DNA from 2 places in the Cronobacter condimenti 1330 genome. Region 1 is predicted to be linked to the other one. Evidence: predicted binding sites of a transcription regulator. Region 1 holds the regulator's gene; the other holds the start of a gene.
The links. The regulator PurR, encoded in region 1, represses purine synthesis genes. The targets are predictions, from matches to a motif close to CANGCAAACGTTTGCNTG.
Positions count from the first base shown of each region.

Region 1 (4,188 bases):
ATGTTGGTAACGGCAAATTCATTCAGTCACCGCGCAGCGGTCAGGAAATCCAGATAACCTCACTGAGCGAAGATTACTGGCAGCGCCATTACGTCGGCGCCCGCCGCGTGATGACCCCACGTACGATCCGCTGACCGCACTCACGTTACCGTGATCATAAAAAAACGGAGAAGGTCCCCCTTCTCCGTTTTGCTTTTTATGACGTGCTGGCATTATTCAACACGGCACGCCGTTTGCGCCTCCCGGCGGCTGGAAAGCAGCACCAGCAGTAAGCCAAGTGCGGCAATCAGCGCCCCCATGACCGGCACCACGCTGTAGCCAAGCCCCGCATGAATGACCGCACCACCCGCCGCCGCACCCAGCGCGTTGCCAAGATTAAACGCACCGATATTTACCGAAGAGGACAGTCCCGGCGCTTCGCTGGCCACGCGCATCACGCGCATCTGCAGCGGCGGCACCACAGCGAACGTCGCTGCTCCCCAGACCACCATGGCGATCGCCGCGCCGATTTCGGTTTTCGCAAGCCAGGGGATCGCTGCCATGATAACGATAAGCAGCAGCAGAAAGCCCTTCAGCGTACCGCTCACTGAGCGATCCGCGAGGCGGCCCCCCAGATAGTTGCCGATGGAAAACCCGACGCCTATCAGCACAAGCATTGCGGTCACGAATGCCGCACTGGCATCAGTGATGTGGTGCAACACCGGCGCGATGTAGGTATAGAGCGTGAACATCGCGCCGGCGCCAAGCACCGTGGTCAGCAGCGCGCTTACCACCTGCGGGTGCATCAGCACCGTCAGCTCGCTTTTCACATCCGGACGCTCGCCGCTGCCGCCTTTGGGCAGGGAGAACCAGAGGCTCGCCATCGCCACCAGCCCAAGCCCGGCGGTCGCAAGAAACGACATACGCCAGCCTATCGTTTCACCAAGCCAGGTCGCGGCGGGAACGCCACCGATATTCGCGATAGTCAACCCCATAAACATGGTGGCCACGGCGCTCGCCTGCTTCTGTTTTGGCACAACACTTGCCGCGACGACCGAACCCAGCCCGAAGAACGCGCCGTGATTGAGACTGGTCAGGATGCGCGACGCCATCAGCGTCATGTAGTCAGGTGCCAGGGCCGAGAGCACATTGCCGAGGGTAAAAATCGCCATCAGGAAAATGAGCGCACTGCGTCGGGCGCGATGCGACAGCAGCAGCGTCATAAGCGGTGCGCCAACCATCACGCCGACCGCATAGGCGCTTATCAGCATACCGGCTGCGGGAATCGACACATTCACGCCATTCGCTATCACCGGCAGCAGTCCCATCGGGGAAAATTCGGTCGTGCCAATGCCAAAAGCACCAATAGCCAGTGCCAGTAACGGGAAATTGACTTTCATTAATTGCTCCAGAAATTGTACAACAGCGCCGAATACACCGGCGTAACAGCAGGACGCAGAAAGGATGGCATGTTCAGACCGAATCGATAAGTAACAAAAACAGCAAAATATTATTGCGTATATGTTAAAGATTACGCAAATAGTGTTATTAGCGAATCATAAGGGAATAACGTGAAAAAGAAAGGCAACAGCGAAGGAAAGTGCGTTAAGCGCAGGAATTGTATAAAGAGAGCGGGAGAACGGACGCGTTCTCCCGCGACACGCTTAATGCAGGATGGCAGTAAACGCGCCTGCCACAATTAAACCCAGCACAACAACAGTCGTCACCAGCGAAAATTTCAGATCGGTACTCATGGTATTCTCCTCAAAGACCCCACAAAAAACAGGTAGAGCGCATTTTTACATAATCGGGCCGAAAAATCCTGCGACATTTAACCAGATATGCGTTTTCCCTCTTCCCCTTTCGATAAAGATAAGCCAAAATTCGTCGCTACTTTATTCGGTACCGGCCATCGACCCCTCCTCACGCTAAATGTCGCGTTTCCCGGCATGCCGCACGTCCCCTCGTGGCACACAGGGGTGTGTACAGGCAAACGATTAACCCGTGATTTTACAGGGCTCAGCCAGGGGTCTGGAGTAATTATTAATGGCAACAATTAAAGACGTCGCGAAGCGAGCAAACGTTTCTACAACAACAGTCTCACATGTAATTAACAAAACCCGTTTTGTGGCGGAAGAGACGCGCAACGCGGTATGGGCAGCGATTAAAGAATTACACTATTCGCCAAGCGCCGTGGCGCGCAGCCTGAAGGTGAACCACACCAAATCTATCGGGCTACTCGCGACCAGCAGCGAAGCGCCCTATTTCGCAGAAATTATCGAAGCCGTTGAAAACAGCTGCTTTGCGAAAGGCTATACGCTTATCCTTGGCAACGCGCATAACAATCTGGAAAAGCAGCGGGCGTACCTGTCGATGATGGCGCAAAAGCGTGTGGACGGCCTGCTGGTGATGTGCTCGGAATACCCGGAGCCACTGCTGGCAACGCTTGAAGAGTATCGTCACATTCCGATGGTGGTAATGGACTGGGGCGAAGCCAAAGCGGACTTCACCGACTCGGTTATCGATAACGCTTTTCAGGGCGGTTATCTCGCGGGTCGTTATCTCATTGAGCGCGGGCATCGCGATATCGGCGTGATCCCGGGCCAGCTTGAGCGCAACACCGGCGTGGGACGTTTCTCCGGCTTTATGAAAGCACTGGAAGAAGCAGCTATTAACGTGCCGGAAAACTGGATTGTGCAGGGCGATTTTGAGCCAGAATCCGGCTACCGCGCGATGCAGCAGATCCTCTCGCAGCCGCAGCGCCCGACAGCCGTCTTCTGCGGCGGTGATATCATGGCAATGGGCGCGATTTGCGCCGCGGATGAAATGGGGCTGCGCGTGCCGCAGGATATTTCCATTATCGGCTACGATAATGTGCGTAACGCCCGCTTCTTTAGCCCGGCGCTGACGACAATTCATCAGCCAAAAGAGACGCTGGGCCAGACCGCCTTTAATATGCTGCTGGACCGAATCGTGAATAAACGCGAAGAGTCACAGACCATTGAGGTGCATCCACGCCTTATCGAACGCCGCTCGGTGGCGGACGGTCCGTTCCGCGACTATCGTCGTTAATCCCCGCCGGGAGCCTGTTTACGCAGGCTCCCGCAGCCACTCCCGGTTCAGCGTTTCACTGTCCCCCAGATAATCAAGCAACCAGCGCAGCGCGGGCGAGGCATCACTCTGGCGCCACGTCAGGCAACAGGCCGCATCAGGAAAGGGATTGTCCAGCGTCAGCGCGTGCCACGCCCCACTATCAAGCCATGGCTTCGCAAAGTGCGTCGGCACCATACCGATACAGAGCCCCTCGCCAAGCGCGTCGGCAGCGCAGTACCAGTCCGGCACCACCACGCGCCGTTGGTTATCCAGAAGCCAGGTGATGCGTTTGGGCAGCGAGCGCGAGGTATCCTCCAGCACCAGCGACGGGTAATCGCGCAGTTGATCGTCAGTCAACGCGCCCGCCTGTTGTGCCAGCGGATGGTGGCTCGCCACCACGCAGCGCCAGCTCAACGCCCCCATATCGCGAAACGCAAAGCGCCCGCCCCCGACCGGGATAGCCTGCGTGGCGCCGATGGCAAGCTCTACGCGCCCGTCGGCCAGGGCATCCCAGACGCCGTTAAACACCTCCTGCGACACCAGTAACTCCACATCGGAAAAGTGTCGGTAGAAATCGAGTACCAGACGGCGGGTACGTTCAGGGCGCACAATATTGTCCACGGCGATGGAAAGCTGGCCGCGCCAGCCGTTCGCTATCTGCTGGCACTGTTGTCGGGTGATCATCATTTTTTTGATAACAGAACGTCCTTCACGCAAAAACCAGCTGCCCGCAGGCGTCAGGACCACATCGCGGTGCCGACGCTCAAAGAGCGCTACCGCGAGCCACTCTTCGAGCTGACGTACCGTATAGCTGACCGCAGAAGGCACGCGGTGAAGTTCTGCCGCCGCCGCGCTGAAGCTGCCGTTGCGCGCCACGGCGTCCACCACTTCAAGAGAATATTCGGACCACATTTTCTGCCTGCAAAAAATTTGAACGGAAACGGCAAATATTAGCGTTTCACAAGCCGGATTGCACTCCGTACACTCCTGGCTCTTTCGCGTATTAAGAAGTGAGTTAACGTTATGCGACCTACAAAAGGATTTCTTTGCTGGCTCGCCGGGCTGAGTGTGCTTGGTTTTCTGGCGACCGATATGTATCTGCCGGCGTTCGCCGCC
Region 1 is NZ_CP012264.1:1,943,895-1,948,082, reverse strand. It holds gene AFK62_RS08935 (C40 family peptidase) at 1-134, shown strand, start outside; gene AFK62_RS08930 (MFS transporter) at 213-1,379, opposite strand; gene cydH (cytochrome bd-I oxidase subunit CydH) at 1,644-1,733, opposite strand; gene purR (HTH-type transcriptional repressor PurR) at 2,026-3,051, shown strand; gene punR (DNA-binding transcriptional activator PunR) at 3,070-3,984, opposite strand; gene punC (purine nucleoside transporter PunC) at 4,096-4,188, shown strand, end outside.

Region 2 (4,188 bases), 1.2 Mb from region 1:
CAGCAGATGACTGCGCCCGCCCCCTTCCCGGGACCAGAAATAAATATAGCCACTGCGGTCATGGCGCAGCATGGTCTGGAGTGCGGCTAATAAAGAGGGGTTGTCGCCCGGCCAAAAGCTGGCAAACGTTTCGTCATCGGGCAGCCAGAGCGGCAAGGAGAGCTGTGCCGGTGTGTTCAGAAGGACCTCTTCAAGGACTTGCGAAAAAACGCATTGAGTCTATCACACAATCGCTTCGCTGTTGAACCGGGCGGACAGCGCCGCCCGGTGTCAGGATCAATGGGACGGTTTTTCTTGCTCGTCAGCGTCCAGTACCTTTTCTTCCGGGCACAACACGCTGATAAGTTTAAAAATAAGGCTTAACGCTACGCCGACGATCGTCGCGAGCGCCATGCCTTTCAACTCCGCCGCGCCGACATGAACTTTCGCACCGCTGACGCCAATTATCAAAATAACGGAGGTGAGGATCAGGTTTTGCGCCTTGCTGTAATCCACTTTCGATTCAATCAGTACGCGGATACCTGAAGCGCCAATCACGCCGTAAAGCAGCAGCGAAACGCCGCCCATCACCGGGACCGGGATGATCTGGATTGCCGCCGCCAGTTTGCCCACGCAGGAGAGCAGGATCGCAATAATCGCCGCCCCGCCAATAACCCAGGTGCTGTAAACGCGGGTAATTGCCATCACGCCGATGTTTTCACCGTAGGTGGTGTTGGGGGTTGATCCGAAAAAGCCGGAGATAATCGTCGAGAACCCGTTAGCGAACATGGAACGATGCAGGCCCGGATCGCGGATCAGATCTTTTTTCACGATATTAGCGGTCACGACCAGGTGGCCGACATGCTCGGCAATCACCACCAGCGCGGCAGGCAAAATGGTAAAGATAGCGAACCACTCAAAGCGCGGCGTGTAAAACGTCGGCAGCGCGAACCAGTGGGCATTGGCAATCGCCGTGGTGTCTACCACGCCCATCGCAAACGACAGGGCGTACCCTGCCAGCACACCGATAAGGATCGGGATAATCGCCAGAAAACCGCGGAACAGCACGGAGCCAAACACGGTCACGCCGAGCGTCACCAGTGAGATGGTAATGGTGGTGGAATCCGCCGTCTGACCTTCAGGAGGCAAAAGACCTGCCATATTGGCGGCAACGCCCGCGAGTTCAAGGCCGATAACCGCAACGATAGCGCCCATCGCAGCAGGGGGAAACATCACGTCCAGCCAGCCGGTGCCTGCTTTTTTCACAATCAGCGCGACAACGCAGAACAGCACGCCACAGACGATAAAGCCGCCAAGCGCCATCTCATAGCCGAGCGGCAAAAGCAGCAATACCGGCGAAATAAAAGCGAAGCTTGATCCCAGATACGCCGGGATTTTGCCTTTACAGATAAAGAGATAAAGCAGCGTCCCGATGCCGTTAAACAGCAATACGGTGGCCGGATTAATATGAAACAGGATGGGCACCAGCACGGTTGCGCCAAACATGGCGAACAGGTGCTGCAAACTAAGCGGGATAGTCTGTAAGAGCGGCGGTCGTTCACTTACCCCGATAGCACGGCGCGTCATAGCGTTTTCCTCAAGAGTGTTGTTGTGTGATGTTGAGTGTGGAACCAAAAAAAAGCCGACTAAAAAGTCGGCTTAATGTTTATTTCGTACCAAATATTTTGTCGCCCGCGTCGCCGAGGCCTGGGATGATGTACCCGTGCTCATTGAGCCCCTTGTCGATGGAGGCGGTGTATAGCTCGACATCCGGGTGCGCATTCTCCAGCGCTTTGATACCTTCAGGCGCGGCGACCAGAACCAGAACCTTAATGCTGGTGCAGCCCGCTTTTTTCAGCAGGTCGATGGTGGCGATCATAGAGCCGCCTGTCGCCAGCATCGGGTCAACGACCAGCGCCATGCGCTCGTCGATATTGGAAACCAGCTTCTGGAAATACGGCACTGGCTCCAGGGTTTCTTCGTCGCGGTAGATGCCGACGACGCTGATACGCGCGCTTGGCACGTTCTCAAGCACCCCTTCCATCATGCCAAGACCCGCACGCAGGATAGGCACAACGGTAATTTTCTTGCCCTTGATTTGCTCGATTTCCACCGGGCCGTTCCAGCCTTCGATGGTCACTTTTTCGGTCAGCAGATCTGCCGTGGCTTCATAGGTCAGCAGGCTGCCCACTTCAGAGGCGAGTTCACGAAAACGCTTGGTGCTGATGTCATGCTCGCGCATCAGGCCCAGCTTGTGTTTAACCAGCGGGTGTTTCACTTCGACGATCTTCATTCTTTTTCTCCCCAGCAAGATGGCAACCACAAAAAAAATCGCCGGATTATACCGCTTTTTGCGCGCGGCGCCATACGTAATGGGCTTGATCGGGATCAACTGAACAGAAGTCAGTCATCGCGCAAGTGTATTTTATTCACCACAACAACCACTCGCAAACGTTTGCCTGGACTGTTAGAATTGCCGCGATTTCTCTACTACCACCAACCGCAACCGCGTGGGGACTTTAGCAGTGACCGACAAAACCTCTCTCAGCTATAAAGATGCCGGTGTTGATATTGATGCTGGTAACGCTCTGGTCGACCGAATTAAAGGCGTCGTGAAAAAAACCCGTCGTCCGGAAGTGATGGGCGGCCTGGGCGGCTTCGGCGCACTCTGCGCGCTGCCGCAGAAATACCGCGAACCGGTGCTCGTCTCCGGTACCGACGGCGTCGGCACGAAGCTGCGTCTGGCGATGGATCTGAAGCGTCACGATACGATAGGCATCGACCTGGTGGCGATGTGCGTTAACGATTTGGTGGTACAAGGCGCCGAGCCGCTCTTTTTCCTCGACTACTACGCGACCGGTAAGCTGGATGTGGATACCGCAGCCAGCGTGATTCACGGCATTGCGGAAGGCTGCCTGCAATCCGGCTGCGCGCTGGTTGGCGGTGAGACGGCGGAAATGCCGGGCATGTATCACGGTGATGATTATGACGTGGCTGGTTTCTGCGTTGGCGTAGTGGAAAAATCAGAGATTATCGACGGCACGAAAGTGGCTGACGGCGATGTGCTGGTCGCACTGGCTTCAAGCGGCCCACACTCCAACGGCTACTCGCTGGTACGTAAAATTCTTGAAGTGAGCGGCGCGGATCCGCAGACCACCGAGCTTGACGGCAAACCGCTCGCCGATCACCTGCTGGCCCCGACCCGCATCTATGTGAAGCCGGTGCTGGAACTGATTGAGAAGCTCGAGGTTCATGCCATTGCCCACCTGACCGGCGGCGGCTTCTGGGAGAATATTCCGCGCGTGCTGCCGGATAACACCCAGGCGGTGATTGATGAATCCTCCTGGCAGTGGCCAGCGGTGTTCAACTGGTTGCAGCAGGCTGGCAATGTCAGCCGTCATGAAATGTACCGCACCTTTAACTGCGGCGTCGGTATGGTTATCGCCCTGCCTGCCGCCGAAGCGGACAAGGCGGTTGCGCTGCTAAATAGCCTTGGCGAAACTGCGTGGAAAATCGGCGCTATCAAAGCATCAGACGCCCAGGACCGCGTGGTTATTGCGTAATGAAGCGCATCGTGGTGCTGATTTCCGGCAACGGCAGTAATCTGCAGGCCATCATCGATGCCTGCGCGCAGCAGAAAATTAACGGCGTGATGAGCGCCGTGTTCAGCAACAAGGCCGACGCGTTCGGCCTTGAGCGCGCCCGCGAAGCCAATATTCCAGCGCATGCGTTAAGCGCAAGTGCGTTTGCAAGCCGCGAGGCCTTTGACCGCGAGCTGATCCAAGAGATAGACGCATACGCGCCAGATCTTATCGTGCTGGCCGGTTATATGCGCATCCTGAGCCCTGCGTTTGTCGCGCACTATGCAGGGCGGCTTCTGAATATTCACCCTTCCCTGCTGCCGAAATATCCGGGGCTGCATACGCATCGCCAGGCGCTCGCCAATGGTGATGAAGAGCACGGCACGTCGGTTCATTTCGTGACGGACGAGCTGGACGGCGGACCGGTCATTTTACAGGCCCGCGTTCCGGTGTTTCCGGGCGATACCGAAGAAGACGTCACGGCGCGGGTTCAGGCTCAGGAACATGCTATCTACCCGCTTGTGGTGAGCTGGTTTGTTGACGGACGCCTTGCTATGCGCGAAGGCCGGGCCTGGCTTGACGGGCATCCGCTCCCGCCGCAGGGTTATGCCTCAGAAGACTAAAGGGC
Region 2 is NZ_CP012264.1:3,191,280-3,195,467, forward strand. It holds gene AFK62_RS14605 (DnaA inactivator Hda) at 1-180, opposite strand, end outside; gene uraA (uracil permease) at 277-1,566, opposite strand; gene upp (uracil phosphoribosyltransferase) at 1,646-2,272, opposite strand; gene purM (phosphoribosylformylglycinamidine cyclo-ligase) at 2,505-3,542, shown strand; gene purN (phosphoribosylglycinamide formyltransferase) at 3,542-4,183, shown strand.
Region 2: purM (phosphoribosylformylglycinamidine cyclo-ligase) is a predicted target of PurR. The motif match lies at 2,424-2,441, and genes of this name have one in related genera.